Desulfitobacterium hafniense DCB-2: one gene and its partner. Each later gene encodes a partner of the first gene's protein in a complex. Links are inferred from orthologs where the notes say so. Each region holds a gene or a part of one and is shown in the gene's direction. Other genes may lie near its edges.

Region 1 (11,562 bases):
TTTCTGCGGCATCCTTCCAGGAAACAACCCGTGTTCTCACGGAGGCAGCCATCAAAGGAAAGGTCGATCCTCTGCTGGGACTCAAGGAAAACGTCATCATCGGGAAGCTCATTCCGGCGGGTACAGGAATGTCCCGTTACCGGAATGTAAAAGTTATTAATCTTGATGAAGAGCAAGTTGAAAATCTTGACAGTGTAAATCCATGATGATAAAATACTATAGTGTGATTTAACGATTATGGGAAAAATATGTAGTTTTTTCACCAATCAATGTTGCTCTTTGAGGAGGAAAGCATATTAATGCTTGATGAAGCCTTAAAAAAATCCAAAAACAGGACCGTGGGAGTCAAGCAAACTCTGCGGGCCCTGGAAAAAGAGAGTTTAATCTGTGTCTATGTGGCTAAGGATGCGGAAAGCCATGTGCTTCGCCCCATCCTTGAACAGTGCCGGAACAAAAGGATTCAAGTTCAGGAAGTTCAGACGATGCTTGAGCTGGGCAAAGCCTGCGGGATTGAAGTAGGCGCTGCTGTAGCGGCCCTGTTATCCGAATAGACAGGAAGCTCCGAAATGTGTTAGTTTTGGGGATTGCTTGCTTTATGCTGAAGCAAGCAATTCCTTTGATATGTTCTTTCTTGGGAAGGAGGTGTAGTTATGCCGACGATTAATCAATTGATTCGCAATGGCCGTTCGAAGATTGCAAAGAAATCAACAGCTCCAGCTATGCAATGGGGCTATAACTCTTTACAACGCAAGCAATTCGCCTCTGGGGGATCACCTCAAAAGCGTGGGGTTTGCACCAGGGTTTACACGACAACTCCAAAGAAGCCGAACTCTGCTCTCCGTAAAGTTGCCCGTGTGCGTTTAACCAATACGATTGAAGTATCATCATACATCCCAGGCATCGGGCACAACCTGCAGGAGCACAGTGTTGTTCTTGTCCGTGGCGGCCGTGTTAAAGACCTTCCGGGTGTTCGTTACCACATCGTTCGTGGGGCCCTTGATACTCAAGGTGTTCAGAAACGGATGCAAGCTCGTTCCAAATACGGTGCCAAACGTCCTAAGAAAGGGAAGTAAGCCGTAAGTAACGAGGGGAATACGAATTGCGCTGTAAAGGAGGGAAATGATTTGCCACGTAAAGGTTATATTGCTAAACGTGAGATTCTGCCGGATCCGATTTATAAGAACCGGGTGCTGACCAAATTTATCAACCAAATTATGTTGGATGGTAAAAAAGGCACTGCAGAATCCATTTGCTATAATGCATTTGAGCTCATTCAAGAGAAGACCGGTAAAGATCCAATTGAAGTGTTCGAAACCGCTCTCAAGAATGTGATGCCTGTATTGGAGGTAAAAGCACGCCGTGTCGGCGGCGCCAACTACCAAGTACCCATCGAAGTTCGCACCGATCGCCGTCAAACCTTGGGCTTGCGCTGGCTTGTAGGCTATGCCCGCAAACGCAGTGAAAAGACCATGGAAGAGAGGATCGCAGGTGAACTGATGGATGCAGCCAACAACACCGGCGGCTCTATTAAGAAAAAAGAAGACACTCATAAGATGGCCGAAGCCAATAAGGCTTTTGCGCATTACCGTTGGTAGGATGATCAAAGCGTATGCTTAAAATCATTCACAATGGGGAATGACTACGGCAGAAAGGGGGATTATCAGTGGCAAGGCAATTTCCATTAGAGAAAACGCGGAATATCGGGATTATGGCCCATATTGATGCGGGTAAAACGACCACGACCGAGCGTATTTTGTTCTACACCGGGCGTGTTCATAAGATCGGGGAAGTTCACGATGGAGCAGCAACCATGGACTGGATGGTTCAGGAGCAGGAGCGTGGGATTACCATTACTTCTGCAGCGACGACAGCCCAATGGAAAGGCCATCGTATTAACATCATCGATACACCAGGGCACGTGGACTTTACCGTCGAGGTAGAGCGCAGCTTGCGTGTACTTGACGGAGCTGTAGCAGTGTTCTGCTCTGTCGGCGGTGTTGAGCCTCAATCTGAAACAGTATGGCGGCAGGCGGACAAGTACGGTGTACCCCGTATCGCCTATATTAACAAAATGGATCGTATGGGTGCAGATTTCTTCCGGGGAGTATCTATGATTGCTGACCGGTTAGGTGCAAACCCTGTACCGATCCAAATTCCGATTGGCGCAGAGGATCAATTCAAAGGAATTATTGACCTCGTAACCATGAAGGCTATGATCTATACGGACGATTTAGGCACCACCAGCGACGTTGCCGATATCCCCGGAGACTTAGTCGACCAAGCCAATGAATATCGTGAGAAGCTTCTGGAAGCAGTTGCTGATACAGATGAAGAGCTCATGATGAAATATCTCGAAGGTGAAGAACTGACCGAAGAAGAGATTCGTAACGGAATCCGTAAAGGAACAATTGGGCTGAAGTTTATCCCAGTGGTCTGTGGCTCTTCGTTCAAGAATAAAGGGGTGCAACCACTACTTGATGCGGTTGTAGAGTATATGCCAGCCCCAACTGATGTACCGAATATTAAAGGGGTGCATCCGGAGACCGGTGAAGCTGATGAACGCCATTCCAGCGACAAAGATCCGTTCTCTGCCTTGGCCTTTAAGATCATGGCTGACCCTTACGTGGGTAAATTGGCATTTTTCCGGGTATACTCGGGAGTCCTGGGTTCGGGATCCTATGTTTACAACTCAACCAAAGGCAAACGGGAGAGAATCGGCCGGATTCTCCAAATGCATGCCAACCACCGGGAAGAGATTCCCGAGGTCTATGCAGGAGATATCGCCGCAGCTGTGGGCTTAAAAGATACCACCACCGGGGATACCCTCTGTGATGACAAAGCCCCCATCATTCTCGAATCCATGCAATTCCCTGATCCTGTCATCAACGTGGCCATTGAGCCCAAGACGAAACAGGACCAGGAGAAGATGGGTACCGCTCTGGCTCGTTTGGCTGAGGAAGATCCCACCTTTAAAATGCATACCGACCAGGATAGCGGGCAAACCATCATCGAAGGAATGGGTGAGCTTCACCTGGAAATCATCGTTGACCGTTTGCAGCGTGAATTTAAAGTCGAGTGCAATGTGGGACGTCCTCAGGTTGCTTACAAAGAAACCATCCGCCGTGCTGTTAAATCTGAGGGTAAGTTCGTTCGTCAATCCGGTGGACGTGGACAATACGGACACTGCTGGATCGAGATTGAACCTCTGGAGCAAGGCAGTGGTTTCGAGTTCGTCAACAAAATCGTGGGTGGCGTGATTCCCAGGGAATATATCGCTCCCATCGGTCAGGGGATCGAAGAAGCCATGCAAAATGGTATCCAGGCAGGCTATCCTGTGATGGATATCCGGGCTACAGTCTATGACGGTTCTTACCATGATGTAGACTCTTCCGAAATGGCCTTTAAGATCGCCGGCTCTATGGCCTTCAAGGCTGGTGCGGCGAAAGCTGATCCTGCTATCATCGAGCCCGTTATGAAGGTAGAGGTTACTGTACCTGAGGAGTATATGGGTGAGGTTATTGGCGATATGAACTCCCGTCGGGGACGGATTGAGGGCATGGAAGCCACAGGAACAGCACAAATCGTTCGCGGGTTTGTCCCGCTTTCCGAAATGTTTGGCTATGCCACCGACCTTCGTTCCAAGACCCAAGGGCGCGGTGTCTACGTCATGATGTTTGACCACTACGAGGAAGTGCCCAAGAATATCGCTGAAGGCATTGTTGCTAAACGCGCCGGCGCTTAATCTTAAGTCCATGGTTTACGGTGCGGGGTTCGAAGTTCAGGGATCTCCTTGTCAGCGGACCTCGCTCAAATAAAAGGAAACTTCTATTGCTTACTTTATTATTTAGAGGGAGTGAAAATTTAAAATGGCAAAGCAAAAATTCGAACGTACTAAACCCCACGTTAACGTTGGAACCATCGGTCACGTTGACCATGGTAAAACCACCTCTACTGCTGCTATCACCTTAGTTCTTTCCAAAGCCGGCGGCGCAGTAGCCCAAGCATTCGACCAAATCGACAAGGCTCCGGAAGAAAGAGAGCGTGGAATCACCATCTCCACTTCTCACGTTGAGTATGAAACCGCTAACCGCCACTATGCTCACGTTGACTGCCCAGGCCACGCCGACTATGTTAAAAACATGATCACCGGTGCTGCCCAAATGGATGGAGCTATCCTGGTTGTATCCGCTGCTGACGGCCCGATGCCCCAAACCCGTGAGCACATCCTCCTTGCCCGTCAAGTAGGTGTTCCTTACATCGTGGTTTGGTTGAACAAAGCCGACATGGTAGATGATCCGGAACTCATGGAACTGGTTGAAATGGAAATTCGTGAACTCCTCTCCGAGTACGAATTCCCTGGCGATGATATTCCCATCATTCCCGGTTCCGGCCTGAAAGCTCTCCAATGCGGTTGCGGATCCCGTGATTGTGAATGGTGCGGCAAGATCTGGAATCTGATGGATGCTGTTGACTCCTATATTCCAACTCCAGAGCGTGCTACCGACAAGCCTTTCCTTATGCCTGTGGAGGACGTATTCACCATTACCGGTCGTGGTACCGTTGCTACCGGTCGTGTCGAGCGCGGTGTGATTAAAGTCGGTGACGAGATTGAAATCGTTGGTTTGACAGAAGCTCCTCGCAAAACCGTTTGCACCGGCGTGGAAATGTTCCGCAAGCTCCTTGACCAAGCTCAAGCAGGGGACAACATCGGAGCTCTTCTCCGCGGTGTGGATCGTAAAGATATCGAACGCGGTCAAGTACTTGCTAAAACCGGTTCTATTAAACCTCACACCAAATTTACCGGCGAAGTTTTCGTACTGAGCAAAGAAGAAGGCGGACGTCATACCCCATTCTTCAACAACTACCGCCCTCAGTTCTACTTCCGTACAACCGACGTTACCGGTGTTGTAACCCTTCCTGAAGGAACGGAAATGGTTATGCCCGGAGACCGTGTTACCATCACTTGCGAAATTATCTCCCCTATCGCTATGGAAGAAGGACTTCGTTTCGCTATCCGTGAAGGTGGCCGTACTGTTGGAGCCGGCGTTGTTGTCAGCATCATCGAATAGTAGGCTTTAGTCCTTGGTATTATGCAGGCATAGACTTAGAGTCTATTGATAAAGGATGCCACAGATTCACTGTGGCATCCTGCCTCGTTTCCACTGCTGGGATGCTGTGGAAACATCTCTCGGGTCTCTGGTGCAGAAGGTTGCTGATGAAAGTGTCTCCGCTGCTCATCAGGGAATTTCTGGACCCAGTACATCCGTTAAACGGAATTATTAGGAGGGTTTTTTTAATGAGCAGTCAAAAAATTCGTATCCGCCTGAAAGCGTTTGATCACAAAACATTGGATCAATCAGCAGAGAAAATTGTTGAAACAGCCAAGAGAACAGGTGCCCGTGTCAGTGGACCGATTCCCCTTCCCACTGAAAAAAGCATTTATACCATTCTTCGTTCTCCCCACGTTAACAAGGATTCTCGCGAGCAATTCGAAATGCGGACTCATAAACGCCTGATCGATATCCTGGAGCCAACCTCCAAAACGGTGGATGCTCTGATGCGTTTAGATCTTCCCGCTGGCGTCGATATCGAAATCAAACTCTAATTGGCGAATCATAAAACCTGAGCGCAAACGCTGGTTTAATCGCCTGCCTGAAAGATTAAAGATTCAGACAGACGAAAAAACTAGCGTTCATTTGGGGTTTATGATATAATATTTTTGTTTGTGGCGCGAAACACCCGGCACTGTGGATTGGTGCTCAAGGTCGACTCGCTTCAAAATATCAATTCAAATTTGGAACGCTCTCGTGCTCCGGTCATAGAGCCGGCGCACTTCAAAGTGTTCAGGAGGTGGCAATCGTGTCGAAAGGAATTTTGGGTAAAAAAGTGGGTATGACCCAGGTTTTCACGGAAGAAGGACATCTTATTCCCGTGACTGTGGTCGAAGCAGGTCCTTGCTATGTCATCCAAAAGAAAACGAAGGCAACGGATGGTTACAACGCAATCCAGGTTGGCTTTGGTGCTCTGAGGGAAAGACTGGCGAACAAGCCGCAAAAAGGACATGTTGCAAAAGCTTCTGTGAAGCCGATGCGCTACATTCGTGAGTTCCGCGTGGATGATGTGGATGCTTACGAAATCGGACAAGAAATCACGGCTGAAGTGTTTGCTGCAGGTGATGCAGTGGACGTAGTCGGAATCTCCAAAGGTAAAGGCTTTGCCGGGATGATTAAACGTCATGGTGCCGGCCGCGGACCCATGAAGCATGGTTCCAAGTATCATCGCCGTACCGGTTCCCTCGGCGCGAAAGGCCCGGCTCGTGTATTTAAGGGCCGCAACCTGCCAGGGCGCATGGGTGGCGAGCGGGTTACCGTTCAAAACCTGAAGGTTGTTCGGGTGGATGCGGATAAGAATATGATTCTCGTCAAAGGCGCTGTACCCGGCGCGAAAAAGTCATTGCTCATTCTGAAGCCTTCCGTTAAGGCGAAGTAACTTGTAAGAAAGGAGGAATAAGCAATGCCAAAGGTTCAAGTAGTTAATATGCAAGGTTCTCCCGTTGGAGAGCTGGAGCTGGATGAATATGTGTTCGGTATTGAACCCAATACCCATGTTATGCACCAGGCAGTAGTAGGACAACTGGCCAGCCAAAGACGTGGTACTCACTCCACCTTACTCCGTGGAGAAGTTCGCGGAGGCGGCCGCAAGCCCTGGCGTCAAAAAGGTACCGGCCGGGCTCGCGCAGGCAGCATTCGTTCACCTCTATGGAGAGGCGGCGCTGTGCTTTTCGGACCCAAGCCCCGCAAATATGGCTTCAGCCTTCCTAAGAAGGTTCGCCGCCTGGCTTTGCGTTCAGCCCTTTCTTCCAAGGTAAACGAACAAAAACTGATCGTATTGGAAGATTTGAGCTTGAACGAAGCAAAAACCCGGGAAATGGTTAAAGTTCTGCAGGCCCTGAATGTCGGCAAAAAAGCTTTAATCGTTACAGATGAATTTATGGAAACCATCGATCGTTCTGCCCGCAATATTGCTGGGATCAAAACCACTGCAGTAGAAGGCATGAATATTTACGATCTTCTCAATTCTGATGTCATCGTCATGACCAAAGCAGCGGTAACGAAAACGGAGGAGGTGTTAGCGTAATGCGCGATGCTCGTGATGTACTCAAACGTCCAGTGATTTCCGAGAAGTCTGTTGGACTTATTGAGGAAAACAAGTACTCCTTCTGGGTAGACACAGCGGCCAACAAGATTGAGATCAAGAATGCTGTGGAAAAGATGTTTAAAGTTAAAGTCGTTGATGTTCGTACCATCAACGTCGATGGTAAAAAGAAGCGTGTCGGAAAACACGTAGGTAGAACAGCAGACCGTAAAAAGGCGATTGTTACGCTTAAAGCTGGAGATCGCATTGAAGGCTTTGCTGGCCTGTAAGCTTGATGCAAAGGAGGGAAACCCATGCCAGTAAAAGGATTTAAACCGTATTCTCCTGGTCGTCGTCAAATGACAGTGTCGACTTTTGAAGAAATTACGAAAACAACACCGGAGCGCTCTTTGCTCGCACCGTTAAAAAGCAAAGCCGGCCGCAACAATCAAGGTAAACTGACTGTGCGTCACCAAGGCGGCGGACATAAACGGAAGTATCGTTTGATTGACTTCAAACGCAATAAGGATAGTGTGCCGGCGAAAGTCGCTTCTATCGAATATGACCCGAATCGTTCCGCGAATATTGCCCTGCTCCATTACTTGGATGGTCATAAAGCCTATATCCTGGCTCCTAATGGCCTGCAAGTGGGACAAATGGTCGTATCCGGACCGGATGCCGATATTAAAGTAGGAAATGCCCTGCCGATTAAAAACATTCCCGTGGGTACCCTGCTCCATAATATCGAAATGAAGCCTGGCAAAGGAGCTCAATTGGTCCGCTCTGCGGGTGGTTCAGCTCAGCTGATGGCTAAAGAAGGCAAGTATGCGACCTTGAGACTTCCTTCCGGTGAAATGCGCATGGTTCATATCGACTGCCGGGCCACCATCGGCCAGGTCGGCAATCTGGAACATGAGAACATCAACATCGGTAAAGCAGGTCGTTCACGCTGGTTAGGAATCCGCCCCACAGTTCGTGGTGCTGTTATGAACCCCAACGATCACCCACACGGCGGTGGTGAAGGCCGTAACCCAATCGGCCGCAACCCTGTTACACCTTGGGGTAAACCTGCCCTTGGAGCGAAGACCCGTAAGAAGAAGAATCCTTCTAACCGCTTCATCGTGAAACGACGTGGCAAGAAGTAATCGAAAGGAGGCCAATTAAATGAGTCGATCTCTGAAAAAAGGGCCTTATGTAGAAGGACGCTTGCTCGAACGTGTGGAAAAGATGAATGCCGCCAATGAGAAGCGTGTCCTCAAGACCTGGTCCAGAAGTTCAACAATATTTCCGCAAATGGTGGGACACACCATCGCGGTTCATGAGGGACGGAAACACATCCCCATCTATATTACCGAAGATATGGTAGGGCACAAACTCGGTGAGTTTGCTCCTACACGCACCTACAAAGGGCATGCTGGCAGCGAAAAATCCAGCGGCCTGCGCTAAAAAGGAGGAGTCAACGAAATGCAACAAGCTAAAGCGATTGCAAGATATGTGCGGATCTCTCCTCGTAAGGTGCGCCAAGTTGTCGATCTCATTCGCGGCAAGAACGTCAGCGACGCTCTCGCGATTCTTCAATTCACCCCAAAAGGTGCCACAGAGCCTGTAACGAAAGTGCTGAACTCCGCGGTAGCCAATGCGGAGCACAACTACGATATGGATACCGACGCTCTGATTGTTAAAGAAATTTATGTGGATGAAGGACCGACCTTGAAGCGCATTAAACCTCGAGCCATGGGACGTGCGGATCAGATCCGGAAGCGGACCAGTCACATTACCGTGGTTGTGGTTGAGAAGAAGGAGGGTTAAAACGTGGGTCAAAAAGTAAATCCTAAAGGCCTCAGGGTCGGAATTATCCGTGACTGGGAAGGCCGTTGGTTTGCAGATAAAAACTACCTGGAACTCCTTCATGAAGATTTGAAGGTTCGCAAATTTGTGAAGACCAAATTACAGCAAGCAGGTGTTCCTAAAGTTGAGATTGAACGGGCAGCCAACCGGGTTAAGGTTTCGATTTATGCGGCTAAGCCGGGAATCGTCATCGGCCGGGGCGGTACTGAAGTAGAAAATCTCCGCAAGCAACTGGAAGCCATGACAGGCAAACAAGTGGCTGTCAACATCGTGGAAGTTAAGAAGCCTGAGCTTGATGCACAACTGGTTGCTGAGAGTGTCGCTCAGCAATTAGAGAAGCGTGTGTCTTTCCGCCGGGCTATGAAACAAACCGTACAGCGCACCATGCGTCAAGGCGGTCAGGGAATTAAGATTTCCTGCAGCGGCCGTTTAGGCGGTGCGGAAATCGCACGGACCGAGTGGTACAGTGAAGGGAAAGTTCCCCTCCATACTCTTCGTGCCGACATTGATTATGGATTTGCTGAAGCAAATACCACCTATGGAAAGATTGGCGTAAAAGTCTGGATATATAAAGGAGAGGTTCTTCCCGCCAAGAAGGTCGCTCAGGTGGAAGGAGGAAAATAAATGCTAGTCCCAACCAGAGTAAAGCACCGGAAACAACATCGTGGCCGGATGCATGGAAAAGCAACTCGCGGTAATGTGATTACCTTCGGCGAGTATGGATTAGTGGCTATGGAGCCAGCATGGATTACCAATCGCCAGATTGAGGCCGCTCGTATTGCCATGACTCGTTATATCAAACGGGGCGGTAAAGTTTGGATTAAAATTTTCCCGGATAAGCCGATTACGGCTAAGCCGGCTGAGACTCGTATGGGTAGTGGTAAAGGTTCCCCGGAATACTGGGTAGCCGTGGTCAAACCCGGTCGTGTAATGTTTGAATTGGCTGGGGTGCCTGAAGAGATTGCTAAAGAAGCACTTCGCCTTGCTATGCATAAACTTCCGGTTAAGTGTAAGATTGTACGCCGCGAGGAATTAGAGGGAGGTGACGCAAATGAAAACTAAGAATTTCCGTGATATGACCGATGAAGAACTCCTCAAGGAGATTGATGGCTTCAAAACGGAACTGTTCAATTTGCGTTTCCAACTGGCCACCGGACAACTGGACAATCCAGCCAGAATCCGGGAAGTCAGGAAAGGGATTGCCCGTGGCAAGACCATTCTCCGTGAGCGCGAACTAAAAATTAACCGTGCTTAAGGTTGGAAAGGAGACTTTTTAACATGGAAAGAACCCAACGCAAAGTCAGAGTGGGCAAAGTCGTCAGCGATAAGATGGAAAAAACTATCGTCGTTGCCGTCGAGATGAAAGTCCGTCATCCCCTTTACCATAGAACGATTACTCAAACCAAGAAATTCAAGGCTCATGATGAAAACAATGAAGCTAAGATCGGCGATAGCGTAGTCATTATGGAGACCCGCCCTATTAGCAAGGATAAACGCTGGCGTCTGGTAGAGATCACAGAAAGAGCTGTTGTTCTCTAAGAACTGAACTTTTAATGCGGAAGGAGGGTCAATAGATGATCCAAGTTCAAACTCGCCTCAGAGTCGGAGACAATTCTGGAGCTAAAGAACTCATGTGCATCAAGGTGCTCGGCGGTTCAATGCGCCGTTATGCATCCATTGGAGATATAATTGTCGCTTCTGTTAAAGAAGCAACACCAGGCGGCGTTGTCAAAAAGGGAGATGTCGTGAAAGCGGTTGTTGTTCGTACCAAGAAAGAAATCAAACGCAAAGACGGCACCTATATCCGTTTCAGTGAAAACGCTGCAGTCGTAATTAAAGATGATAGAAGCCCGCGGGGAACTCGTATTTTCGGACCCGTTGCCCGGGAACTGCGTGATAGAGATTTCATGAAAATCATCTCTCTCGCACCGGAAGTAATCTAAGACCCCATACCAGTGGAGGTGAATGAAGTGGCTGCTGTAAAGCAAAAGATACACGTCAAAAAAGGCGATATGGTTATGGTCATTACAGGAAAAGATGCCGGCAAGAAAGGCAAAGTCCTGGAAGTGTTTCCGAAAAAGGGCCGTGTGGTTATTGAGAAAGTCAATATCGTAAAACGTCACACCAAACCCAGTCAAAGCATGCCCCAAGGTGGGATCTTTGAAAAAGAGGCACCTGTCGCCAGTTCAAATGTCATGCTGTTTTGCACCGAGTGCAATAAAGTGACCCGGGTCAGCATGAAGGTAACTGAGGCTGGAAAAGTCCGTGTTTGCAAAAAATGCGGTGTGAACCTGCCCGACAAAAAATAATCGAGAAGGGAGGGACCTTAGTTGGCTCGTCTAAAAGATAAGTTCAGCAGTGAAATAGCTCCTGCATTACAGCAGAAGTTCAACTATAAAAATGTGATGCAAATTCCCAAGCTCGAAAAAGTGGTTATCAATGTGGGCGTTGGGGAAGCCATCCAAAACTCCAAAGCTATCGACGCGGCCGTCGGCGATCTGAGCAAAATCACCGGACAAAAACCCGTTGTAACCCGGGCGAAGAAATCCATCGCCGCTTTCAAACTCCGTACAGGGATGC
Region 2 (11,609 bases), 4.2 Mb from region 1 along the record:
GTGACATGTTCAATGACGGGGAGATGTGGTCGGAAACCACCGGTCTCCTCAGTGAACTGCGCAGCAAATTCGACCCCAACGGGATTCTTAATCCAGGTGTAAGTCTGTTGGCTTAATAGAGAAGGAGGGCTGAAAATGTTATCGCAAACGATTGTTGATCGACTGAAAGAGATTGTCGGAGAGAAAAACGTGGTGACCAAACCAACAGAACTCTTCGCTTATGGTTATGATGGTACATTGCTCAGCGGCGATGCCATCGGCGCAGTGTTTCCGGAAACTACGGATCAAGTGGTTGAGCTGGTTAACTATATGAATGAGCAGGATATCAAGCTGGTCCCACGGGGTGCCGGCACCAATGTCAGCGGCGGTACGATTCCTTCGGAAAAATCCATCGTCATTAACTTTACCCGCATGACCAAAGTGCTGGAGATCGATACGGAGAATTTCGTCGCCGTGGTTGAACCCGGAGTCGTTAACTTTGACCTTCAGCAAGAACTGGAAAAGGTCGGATTTTACTATCCCCCCGATCCGTCTTCCTGGAAAGCCTCGACTCTCGGCGGAAATATCGGGGAGTGCTCCGGCGGACCCCGTTGCTTCAAATATGGAGTAACCCGTGATTCTATTCTGGGCTTGGAAGTGGTTCTGCCTAACGGAAAGGTGATTCGGACCGGCGGGCGGAACTTCAAAAGCGAGCCTGGTTATGATTTGACCCGCATCATCGTCGGTTCTGAGGGGACGTTAGGTTTGGTCACCAAGGCTTATCTGCGTATCTTACCAAAGCCTGTCACCAAGAAAACCATGCTGGCCATTTATAATAAAGTCGAAGATGCTTCCCAAACGGTTGCCGATATCGTGGCCGCCGGAATTATCCCCACAACCTTGGAAATGATGGATAATCTGCTGATTAATACCACGGAAGATTATTGCCATGCCGGACTTCCCCGGGATGCGGGAGCTATTCTGATTATTGAGATTGACGGCTATCCGGAAGACATGGATGAGCAAATCGAAACCATCCGTGAAGTAACGAAGAAAGCCAATGCCCGAGACTTTAAGATTGCTCAAACGGCGGCTGAAGTGGATCAAATCTGGCTTTCCCGCCGGGTTGCTTTCGGTTCGGTGGCTCGTGTTAAACCTTGTTATTCGATTCAGGACATTACGGTGCCGAGAAGTGAATTCCCCCAAGCTATTGAAGGAATTCTTAAGATTGCCAAAGAGTATGATATGATCATCGGTCTGGTGGCTCACGCCGGAGACGGCAACCTCCATCCTTTGGTGCTCTTCGATCAACGGCATGCCGACGAGGTGGAACGGGTTCATGGTGCAGAAGGAGCCCTGAGCAAGCTGGCTGTTTCTCTGGGTGGAACCATGAGCGGTGAACACGGCATTGGTGTGGTCAAGAAAAAATATATGGATGTGGAATTTACACCGGGAGCTATGGAAGCTTTCCGTAAACTTAAAAAAACCTTTGACCCGGCTAACCGTTTTAACCCTGATAAAATTATTTCCATCTAATTTTTCAAGGGAGCTGCTCCTTTTATCAACCGAAAGGTTATCAAGGTGCAGCTCCCTTTCTTGCACTATCAGATCTCTATAAAATAATTTGCTTAGGTTATCCAAAGGGACCTTTTACAAGAAAGGGAATGTGATAAAATATACATGGAAGTGTGTACATATCCTAGCGGAAGGGAAAAATTATGATATAGGAGTTGATTGCTGTGGAAAAAAGACTGTATGATTTAACCAAATTGACTAAGTTTAACGCAGACGTACCCCAAAAAGTGGTTGTTTATCAATCGGAAAAAACCCTCGCCGCCATGTGGTGTCTGGAGCCAGGTCAAGAAGTATTCCTGCATATGCATCCCAATGCCGATGATGTATGGATTTGCCTTGAAGGGGAGTCAGGCCTGTACTTTGCCGGAGACGGCAAAGAAGTTCCCATTTCCAAAGGTATGGCTGTTCTCGCTGAACCGGGACAAACTCATGGCATGAGGAACACCGGTAAAGATCGCTTCGTTTTTATCGGCGTGGCTGCTCCTGTTCCTGTTCAAACGGAAAGATTGGATAAGTAAAGCAATGGCCTGCTGATTGCCATGAAAATGAGAGCATTTTTGGATAAAATTTGCTGAGCTGCCCCCCTTAAAATGTCATCAAGTTTTCGTAGTATAAAATGAGAGCACTGATAACGAATTCAGGGCAGAACCCAAACGGCTTTGCAGCAGTTCCCGGCAGAATTAGGTCTAAGAGGCCGCTAAAGCCGAGACCGGGGGCTGGGGCCTGAAGATTGTAAGAACTGGCAAAACCCCGGTCGTGACGACGCTCGGGGGAATAGGAAGTCAAACAAAAAAAGCTGTAGACCTTAGACAAAAAGCGCAAAATGGGCTGTTGCAATAAACGGCCCGGCAAGCAACAAAAGAGGGCCTCCGGCAGAGCAAAATCTGCCGGAGGCCTTCTTTTGTCGTTCTATGATTTTTTCAGGATCCCATTTCCGTTACCTATGAATATCTGACGGTCAGATGTCTTCATGAAGATTTTTTACTGCTCTGTTTTTTCCCCTCTGCTGCTCATTTCTTTAATATATTGGCTTTGCGTAATGGTTCCTTGACTTACCATACTTTTAAGCTGGGTTTCTGAATACTGGGACAAGTTGCTGGTGTCAGTGTCTTCTGTGGAAGCGTCTTGAAGCAGGGTTTTCACGGTAGAAGAGGCTTGGCTTAATTCTGTATTTTCCGATGGTTCGAGCTGTGAAGAGGAACTCCTGGCTGTTTGCATTCCTTTTTCACTGATTTCCGCAGTGTCTCCGTCGAAAGAGATGCCTACGGTGACAGTCCCTTCAGCAGTCGCTACAGCCGGTCCGGCTTTCGCTACAGTGGATTCTGCTTCCTTTTTAATAGTACCGGACTCTTTTTCTGCTTTATTAAGAGATGGCTGATCTTTTTTAAAGGAAAGTTCTGTGGAAGTGATGTTTCCGGTTTGGATCATGATCATTCCTCCTGGCTTTATGTATTTGAGGGAGAGATAAAGACATTTATCCTTTTGTATATAAAACAGTCTAATAGACAAACCTGAAAAGCAACTGAACTTTTGCTGAAAAGATTCTTAAAAATAAAAAACAACCATAGTATAGACTATGGTTGTCTGCAAGTACATTGATGGTGCGAGAGAAGGGACTTGAACCCCCACGGTTTCCCGCTGGAACCTAAATCCAGTGCGTCTGCCAGTTCCGCCACTCTCGCATTGATTTACTGTCTGATTATAGCTCAGTTTTCCTTAAATGACAAGCTTTTTAAAAGCATAATCAGTTATAAGAATGTGCAATTAAGAAAAACTTAAGTTTGAGATTTGTTGTTTTTGAGTTAAAATGGGAGTGTAAGTTAACCCAAAGGAGGATTTTGCGTGGGGGAGTTAAGGGTCTTAGTGTTTTCGGCGACCTTTGGAGCAGGTCATCTTCGCGCTGCTGAAGCGTTGATTGAAGCCGTCCGTAAAAAATCACCGGAAGCAGAGATTACGCACCTGGATTTTGGGGCATTCATCAGCAAAACATTAAATACAATTGTCAAGAATACCTACATTGAGCTTATTAAGCATACACCGAGACTCTATGGTATGTTTTATTATCGAACCTCTAAGATACGGCCTCAGTCTCTTATCCAGCGTTTTATCAATATATTGGGACGCAAAGAATTTCTGGACTATATCAAGGGGCTGAACCCTGATGTGATCATTTGTACCTATCCGGTGATCGCCGGCGTCTTGGGTGAACTGCGCTTTAAGGGTGTGATTCATGCTCCGGTGGTCTCTGTGGTCACGGATTATGGGGTCCATAGTCAGTATATCCAGCGGGGAGTGGACCTTTATATTGCAGGGTGCCAGGATGTTTATAAGGACCTGATTGCCGGGGGAATTGCTCGGGAACGGATCCGCATTACAGGAATCCCTGTCGATCCAAAATTTGAAGAGGAGCTTGACCGTGCGGAGATCGCCGAGAAACTTAACCTTAAGCTCATACGTCCGACCATTCTGGTGATGGTAGGGGCCTATGGGGTGCTGGGAGGCTCTAAGCACATCTGTAGGTTTCTGCTGGATTCGTCATCTCCCCTTCAGGTCCTTGTGGTCTGCGGACGTGACGAGAAGCTTTACCGCAGCCTGGAAGGTTTGGAGGGGCGCAATCCGATGGTTTGCTATGGGTATATTAATAATGTAGAGGAACTGATGAGCGTTTCCGATTTGGTGATCACCAAAGCGGGGGGGCTGACAGTATCGGAATCTTTGACTAAGAAATTGCCCATGATTATCTATAAACCCATCCCTGGTCAGGAAGAGGAAAATGCCTGCTTCTTAGAGCGGATTGGAGCGGCCAAGCTGGCGAAGACCGAGGAGGAGCTGGAAGCAACGATTCAATACCTTCTCAGCCACCCTGAGGAGATTGAGAGCATGCGCCGGGCGGCAGCCAAGGCTTTGCCGGGTCATGCTGCGGAAAGAGCTGTGGAGGAAATCCTGGCACTTGTTCAATAATTGGTTTCTTAATCTCAAGGAACATTGTCTAATAAGATCTGCCTGATAAGTTCTTGATTTATCTTGCACTGTCTGGTAGAATGGTCAGGTAAATTTGCTAATTTAAACCTTTGGAAAACTTTTCCCATGAAACGGATAACTCAATCTTTAGGTGGAGTAAACTTCATCGGAAGGAAGTTTCCTTTATGGAAACCTGCTTTGAGGGGGAACGCAGAGTTCCCCTTTTAGTTCATGTTCTAAACGGGCAGGGTCTGGCAGTAAATGACGAAAAATGTCAAGTTTGCCTTAAGGGAATTTCGGACACACTAGCTTCATCTTATGTTTTCAGGAACGCAGTTAGATTTTCCTTAGACTATAGAGTTTATTCCAAAGGAAGTATTAAGGGGGAGCACATATGTCAGTCAAAATGGAGAAAATAGAGAAGAATACTGTTGAACTTGAAGTTACCGTCGATGCGAAGGTATTCAGTGCCGCAGTAACCAAAGCTGCCAAAGCTTTAGCTAACAAAGTGAATATCCCGGGTTTCCGTAAAGGAAAAGCTCCACGGACCATGGTTGAGCGTTACGTGGGAACGGCTGCACTTTATAATGATGCAGTGGATGACATCCTCGGTGTTGAGTACATGAAAGCGGTTAATGAAGCTGGGATTGAACCGGTAGATCGCCCGGACGTGGATCTCATCCAAATGGAAGATGGCAAAGAGCTTGTTTTCAAGGCGAAGGTCACTGTGAAGCCTGAAGTCGAGTTGGGAAGCTACAAGGGTCTGGAAGTTGAAAAGACTGCGGCTGTCGTTACCGATGAGGAGCTTGAACAAGAGCTCCAGCGCAAGCAGGAACAACACGCCAAAGTTCTTAATCTCGAAGAAGGCACAGTTCAAGCTCAGGATACCGTGAATATCGACTTCGCCGGTTCTGTGGATGGGGTGGCTTTCGAAGGCGGAACAGCTGAAGGGTACGATTTGGTTATCGGATCCGGCTCCTTTATCCCAGGATTTGAAGAACAATTGATCGGCGCACAAATTGGACAGGAAGTTGATGTCAACGTTCGCTTCCCTGATGAATATCATGTTGCAGACCTACAAGGTAAGGATGCTTTGTTCAAAGTTAAGGTCAACAAGCTGAAGAGAAAAGAGTATGCACCTTTGGATGATGAATTCGCCAAAGATATCAGCGAATTTGAGACACTTGATGAATTGAAAGCTGATTTGAGAGACAAACTTATGACAGCGGCAGAACAACGTGCAGAAATGGAACACAAAAATGCAATCGTTGCCAAAGCTGTAGAAAATGCCAGTGTCGAGATTCCGGAGGCCATGGTGAACAGCCGGATTGACATGATGCTCGATGACATGGCGCAAAATCTTTCGTATCAAGGGCTGGATTTAGAAACCTATTGCCACTATACGGGAACCAGTATGGATACCATGAGAGAAGAACTTCGCCCCCGTGCTTCGGAAAACCTTAAAACCGAACTTGTTTTAGAAGCTATCGCTAAGGTAGAAGGAATTACAGTATCCGAGGAAGAATTAAACAATGAGTTGGCAAAACTTGCAGAACGTTATCAAACCAGTCCGGAAAATTTGAAACAGGCCCTCATGGCACGTGGTGATATGGGCATGTATCGTCAGAGCTTAGTTTCCGAAAAAACGGTAAACTTCCTCGTCGAGCAGGCATAGCCTATGTGCAGAGGTATTCTGTGCTAGAGAGGTGAGAGGATGGCAAAGTACAACGACGAAAAGAACCAGCTTAAGTGTTCGTTCTGTGGAAAGACTCAGGATCAAGTCAAAAAGTTGGTTGCCGGCCCTGGAGTTTATATCTGTGATGAGTGTATTGAACTCTGCAATGAAATCATTGAGGAAGAGCTCAATGAGGACTTGGGGATGGAGATAGGAGATATTCCAAAGCCCAAAGAAATTCGGGCAATTCTCGACCAGTACGTGATCGGACAGGACGAAGCCAAAAAAGCGCTGGCTGTAGCCGTGTACAACCACTACAAACGAATCAATCTGGGTATGAAAATTGATGATGTGGAGCTGCAAAAATCCAACATCGTTATGCTGGGACCCACTGGATCCGGTAAGACTTTACTGGCCTCAACCTTAGCCAAAGTTTTGAATGTGCCTTTTGCTATTGCGGATGCAACCTCCTTAACGGAGGCCGGTTATGTGGGTGAAGACGTTGAAAATATCCTCCTCAAGCTCATTCAAGCCGCAGATTATGACGTGGAAAAAGCTGAAAAAGGTATTGTCTACATTGATGAGATTGATAAGATAGCCCGCAAATCGGAGAATCCGTCCATTACTCGTGATGTCTCCGGAGAAGGCGTCCAACAAGCCCTTCTCAAAATCCTCGAGGGAACCGTAGCCAGTGTTCCCCCTCAAGGTGGTCGCAAACATCCTCATCAGGAGTTCATCCAACTGGATACCACGAATATCTTGTTTATCGTGGGCGGGGCTTTTGACGGGATCGATAAGATCATCCAGAACCGCATCGGGAAAAAGGTAATGGGCTTTGGGGCTGAGATAAAGAAGAAGAGTGAGCAAAACATCGGGGAAACCCTTAGAGAACTTCTCCCTGCCGACCTCCTCAAGTTTGGTCTCATTCCGGAGTTCGTAGGACGTTTACCGGTCATGGTCAAACTGGATGCTCTGGATGAAGAAGCGTTGGTGCGGATTCTGACAGAACCCAAGAATGCTCTGGTCAAACAGTATGAAAAGCTTCTGGAGCTGGACGGAGTAGCTCTCGAATTTAAAGAGGAAGCCCTGAAGGCCATCGCCGAGGAAGCTATCCGGCGTAATACAGGAGCCCGTGGCTTAAGAGCTATCGTGGAAGAGATCATGCAGAATGTGATGTATGATTTGCCTTCCCGCAACGATGTGACCAAATGCGTGGTGACCAAGGACGTTATTCTGAAGAAGGAAGAACCCCTTTTGGTGACCATCGATAAAAGCAAGAAGAACAAAAAAGAAGAATCAGCATAAGACAGAGGGTGCCGCAAAACGTTGGTGAGTCAACGTTTTGCGGCACCCCTTTTTCTTTAACGCTATACTTCAGTCATGATTTTGGAGCTAGGTGTTGCAGAGTGCTAGTCCCAAAAACGAAAGCGCTTTCGTTTTTGGGACAAAGCTGGCTGATGGGCAGTTGCGATGATAGACTCTCCGCCCTACTGATGGTGAACCTGAGTAAGAAAAGAGCGCAGGATCTGGGGTCCTTCCGGGGTGAGAATGCTCTCCGGGTGGAACTGTACTCCATAAAAGGGGAAATAGCGATGGCGAATCCCCATGATCAGGTTGTTTTCCGTGCGGGCGGTGACAATAAAGAGAGGGCTCAGCCCAAGGGGATCGACCATGAGGGAGTGATACCTGCCGGCTAAAAACCCTTGGGTGCACTCCGCAAAAAGCTCTGTTTCGTCATGATAAATAAGGGATTGTTTGCCATGGACAATTTCGGGGGCGAGGATTATTTCCGAGTTAAAGGCCTGGGCAAGAGCCTGATGACCCAGGCAAACTCCCAGTAAAGGGGTGGGACGGCCTTCCTGGGCTCGTTCATTAAGGAGGCGGATCACTTCAAGGGAGATCCCGGCTTCGTTGGGAGTGCAGGGACCGGGTGAGATGACCACCCCATCAGGGTTTTCGGAAAGAAATTCCGCCCCTGATACTTCATCATTTTTGCAAACGGTAACCTTTTCTCCCAATTCACCGAAGGCTTGAACCAAGTTATAGGTAAAGGAATCATAATTATCGATGATGGCCAGCATAGGGAACCTCCTTTCGCAGTACTGTCAGAATATTATAGACCTTCTTTGTTATAGATCTTCCACAACCTTGAACAAAGCCTTCGCTTTGTGCAGAGTCTCTTCATATTCCCGTTGGGGAATAGAGTCAAAAACAATGCCTGCCCCGCTTTGCACGCTGACCTCATCATCCCTGATCATCAAGGTTCGTATGGTGATGCAGAAATCAAGATCCCCATTCCAGCGATAGATACCGAGGGCTCCGCCGTAAGGACCCCGGCGGGTAGGCTCCAGGTCCTGGAGGATTTCCATAGCCCGGACTTTAGGGGCACCGCTTAAAGTACCTGCAGGCAGAACAGCCTTTAGGGCATCCAAAGAATCGTATGCTTTGGCCAGCCGGCCTTCGACAGAGGAAACGATATGCATGACATGGGAGAAGCGTTCGACACTGCAGAATTTACCGACACTGACACTCCCGTAGTCTGAAACCCGTCCCAGATCATTGCGGCCTAAGTCAACAAGCATGGCGTGCTCGGCCATTTCTTTAGCATCGTCCAGAAGTTCTTGTTCGAGCTGTCGATCTTCCAGAGGATCTTTGCCCCGGGGACGTGTTCCGGCAATGGGGCGGGTTTGAATTTGTGAGCCGATGGAGGAGAGGAGAAGTTCCGGGGAACTGCCTACTAAAGTTTCCTTTTCGCCAAACAGGCAAAAGAGCCAGGGGGAAGGGTTGACAATCCGCAGCTTTTGATAGGCGGACCAGGGATCGATAGTCTTTTCCAGGGTAAAACGCTGGGAGAGTACGGCTTGAAAAATGTCACCGGAGTGGATATACTCTTTGATTTTTTCCACACGGGATATGAATTCCCCAGGCTGGAAATTGGCCTGCCATTGGTTTGGCCTGGTCACGGGATCAGATGGATGTTTTGTGGGGATTTCCGGTGCTGCAATCCCTGACGGAGTAGCTTCCTGAAGGTGATTATGATCCTGGCAGTGATTGTGATCTTGACAGTGATTTTGGGAAATCCAGTCCTCAAGGTGCGTTGACCAATGATCATAGAGCCTGCTCAGCTCCGAGTCATCTTCAGAGAATATCTCCAGGATGACTTTTTGTGAACTGGGGAGGAAGACCAGGTTGATGGGACAAAGGCGAAAAAAGTAACTGGGTTTCGCCGTCGTAGCTTTGGGCTTTTGCCAGAGAAGTCCCCACTCATAATCCAGGTAGCCGATGATGCCGCTTTCACAGCTCCTGGCGGGGAAGTTTTGGCGGCAAAAGTCCCTGAGGTGAGCCAAAGGATCGGGAGGAAGGCCGGGTTCCCGGGTCTCAGGGGATAAAATCCAACCCTCGCCGAATCCATAATAGGTCCGTTGATGCTCTTCCTCATTTCCTTCCAGAAGGGTATAGCATTTTTCTCCCAGGGTTTCGGAAAACCGGAGCAGGTTCATGACCCAATCGGAATGGGGGGAGGGAAAAGGGTCGAGCCGCCACTCTTTTTGGATCACTCGCATGCAAGTTCCTCCCTGACCGATGTTTTTCTTAAGGAACCAATCCAGGCATAGATGTCCTGTTCGCGGTGCACTAGCTCGTGAGCAGGGAGCGCACAGGCATCGAGCTGGGCAAACTTTTGAACCAGAGCACTGCCCACAATGACCCCTTGGCAGGCTTGGCTTAATGTATGCACCTGGGTTGGGGATTGGATGCCAAATCCCACATAGCAGGGGGCGGAAAGAGCGGTCTGGAGGGAGTCAATGAATTGCAGGGTTTGTGGCGGAATTTCCGCATCTCCTCCGGTGATCCCGTTGCGGGAGAGGACGTAGATAAAGCCCTTCTGCTCCTGGGCAAGGCCATGAATGTGAGCGGGCCGGCTGGTCTGGGCAATCATGGGGATAAAGGCCAGGTGGTCCTGGAGAAGCTCATAAGCTCTTTGCCGGAAAGGTGTGCTTTCCCGCCATGGCAGATCAGGCAGTATCAAACCATCGACTCCGGCTGTGCAGGCTTCGCTGAGAAACCGATCATAGCCGTAATGAATGAGGGGATTGAGATAGCTCATTAAAAGCAGGGGAGTGGTCTGATTTTCCTTACGGAACCGGGCGGCGAGGTTTAAGACCTTTTGGAGATTCATCCCCTGCTGCAGGGCTCGTAAGCCGGCGGCTTGGATGACAGGGCCATCGGCGATAGGGTCGCTGAAAGGAACGCCCAGTTCGAGAATATCGACCCCGGCCTTAACAAGGCCGGTTAAACGGCGCAGGGTGGTGTCACTATCAGGGTCCCCGGCCATAAGATAAGTGATCAATCCCATGCCCAAAGGGTTCTCAGGTGTTTTGAGGCGAGCTTTGGCCAGAGCTGTTTCTAAACGATCAGACACGGCATTCCCTCCTTAATTATTTTTTCTTGTTTAGTTCATTTGCTGTTTAACCATGCTGTTGGTAACCTGCTGTTGGCAGCTATGCTGGTGGTTAGTCGTAAATAAAGTGAGCAAAGGTTTCCATGTCTTTGTCCCCCCGACCGGACAGATTGACGATGATGTGCTGGGCCGGGGAAAAGGTGGGGGAGATTTTCAGGGCATAGGCGAGGGCGTGAGCGCTTTCCAGAGCGGGCAGGATCCCTTCCGTACGGGCAAGCAGTTTACTGGCCTCCAGGGTTTCGTTATCGGTTACGCTGACATAGCGGGCGCGTTCAATGTCTTTCAGGTGGCTATGCTCCGGCCCCACGCCGGGGTAATCAAGACCGGCTGAAATGGAGTGGGTGTCGGGAATCTGGCCCTCTTCATCCTGCAAAAGATAGCTGTAAGCGCCATGGAGGATGCCGGGACGGCCTAAGGATAAGGTCGCGGCGTGATCTCCACTGCCCAGGCCTTTTCCACCGGCTTCAACCCCAATCAGTTGGACATGTTCATCAGCCAGAAAGGGATGGAAAAAACCGATGGCATTGCTCCCGCCGCCCACGCAGGCGACGAGCAGATCGGGAAGACGTCCCCGGAGGCTTAGGAATTGAGAGCGGGTTTCTTCACCAATAATCCTTTGCAAATCCCTGACGATAGTTGGATAGGGATGAGGGCCGGCGGCGGTCCCAAAGCAGTAGAAGGTGTCCCGGGGGTGGGCAACCCAGTCTCTTAAGGCTTCATTGATGGCGTCTTTCAAGGTTTTAGAGCCTGTGGCGACGGAGCGGACTTCACTGCCCAGCATCTGCATGCGCAAGACATTTAAATGCTGCCGTTCTATATCCTTCTCTCCCATATAGACCACACAATTCAAGCCCATGAGGGCACAGGCGGTAGCGGTGGCAACTCCGTGCTGACCGGCTCCTGTCTCCGCAATGACCCGGGTTTTGCCCATTCGCTTGGCCAGGAGAATTTGGCCCAGGG

The links.
Region 2: the proteins of rpsG (region 1) and tig are in contact, whole or in part, in a crystal structure (PDB 3GTY), measured with the Thermotoga maritima proteins. The link is inferred for Desulfitobacterium hafniense DCB-2 from one-to-one orthologs. Residues at the interface, in WP_004081843.1 of Thermotoga maritima: Lys34, Lys52, Lys55, Glu59, Arg62, Gln63, Glu66, Asn67, Lys69, Val71, Arg95, Ala109, Lys110, Lys111, Gly112, Arg113, Pro114, Glu117, Glu121, Ile124, Ala125, Tyr127, Asn128, Asn129, Thr130, Gly131, Lys135, Asp139, Arg142, Met143; in WP_004081061.1 of Thermotoga maritima: Glu122, Val124, Val129, Leu130, Tyr133, Glu188, Gly259, Ile262, Tyr263, Glu266, Ser270, Glu273, Gln274, Glu277, Arg308, Gln311, Ile312, Ser315, Tyr316, Glu325, Arg329, Arg336, Leu363, Phe366, Trp367, Arg373, Leu377, Arg381, Leu384, Glu387.

The regions. Positions count from the first base shown.
Region 1 is NC_011830.1:463,812-475,373, forward strand. What follows is about bases 1-2,859. They hold rpsG (30S ribosomal protein S7), read left to right. Parts: upstream 1-1,124; coding sequence 1,125-1,595; downstream 1,596-2,859. Other genes in these bases: rpoC (DNA-directed RNA polymerase subunit beta'), read left to right, coding at 1-206; DHAF_RS02170 (ribosomal L7Ae/L30e/S12e/Gadd45 family protein), read left to right, coding at 300-551; rpsL (30S ribosomal protein S12), read left to right, coding at 651-1,073; fusA (elongation factor G), read left to right, coding at 1,664-2,859. In the rest of the region: more of fusA, read left to right, coding at 2,860-3,742; tuf (elongation factor Tu), read left to right, coding at 3,867-5,069; rpsJ (30S ribosomal protein S10), read left to right, coding at 5,297-5,605; rplC (50S ribosomal protein L3), read left to right, coding at 5,860-6,489; rplD (50S ribosomal protein L4), read left to right, coding at 6,514-7,137; DHAF_RS02210 (50S ribosomal protein L23), read left to right, coding at 7,137-7,424; rplB (50S ribosomal protein L2), read left to right, coding at 7,449-8,279; rpsS (30S ribosomal protein S19), read left to right, coding at 8,299-8,580; rplV (50S ribosomal protein L22), read left to right, coding at 8,599-8,943; rpsC (30S ribosomal protein S3), read left to right, coding at 8,947-9,606; rplP (50S ribosomal protein L16), read left to right, coding at 9,607-10,044; rpmC (50S ribosomal protein L29), read left to right, coding at 10,034-10,237; rpsQ (30S ribosomal protein S17), read left to right, coding at 10,261-10,521; rplN (50S ribosomal protein L14), read left to right, coding at 10,557-10,925; rplX (50S ribosomal protein L24), read left to right, coding at 10,953-11,291; rplE (50S ribosomal protein L5), read left to right, coding at 11,313-11,562.
Region 2 is NC_011830.1:4,641,339-4,652,947, reverse strand. The notes cover bases 4,144-7,049. They hold tig (trigger factor), read left to right. Parts: upstream 4,144-4,909; coding sequence 4,910-6,190; downstream 6,191-7,049. Other genes in these bases: clpX (ATP-dependent Clp protease ATP-binding subunit ClpX), read left to right, coding at 6,230-7,049; DHAF_RS21870 (MGDG synthase family glycosyltransferase), read left to right, coding at 4,144-4,515. Outside these bases: DHAF_RS21895 (FAD-binding oxidoreductase), read left to right, coding at 1-116; DHAF_RS21890 (FAD-binding oxidoreductase), read left to right, coding at 136-1,515; DHAF_RS21885 (cupin domain-containing protein), read left to right, coding at 1,719-2,072; DHAF_RS21880 (hypothetical protein), read right to left, coding at 2,536-2,982; more of DHAF_RS21870, read left to right, coding at 3,397-4,143; more of clpX, read left to right, coding at 7,050-7,495; DHAF_RS21855 (anthranilate synthase component II), read right to left, coding at 7,678-8,271; DHAF_RS21850 (anthranilate synthase component I family protein), read right to left, coding at 8,320-9,753; trpA (tryptophan synthase subunit alpha), read right to left, coding at 9,744-10,610; trpB (tryptophan synthase subunit beta), read right to left, coding at 10,702-11,609. UniProt on the Bacillus subtilis protein: Involved in protein export. Acts as a chaperone by maintaining the newly synthesized protein in an open conformation. Functions as a peptidyl-prolyl cis-trans isomerase.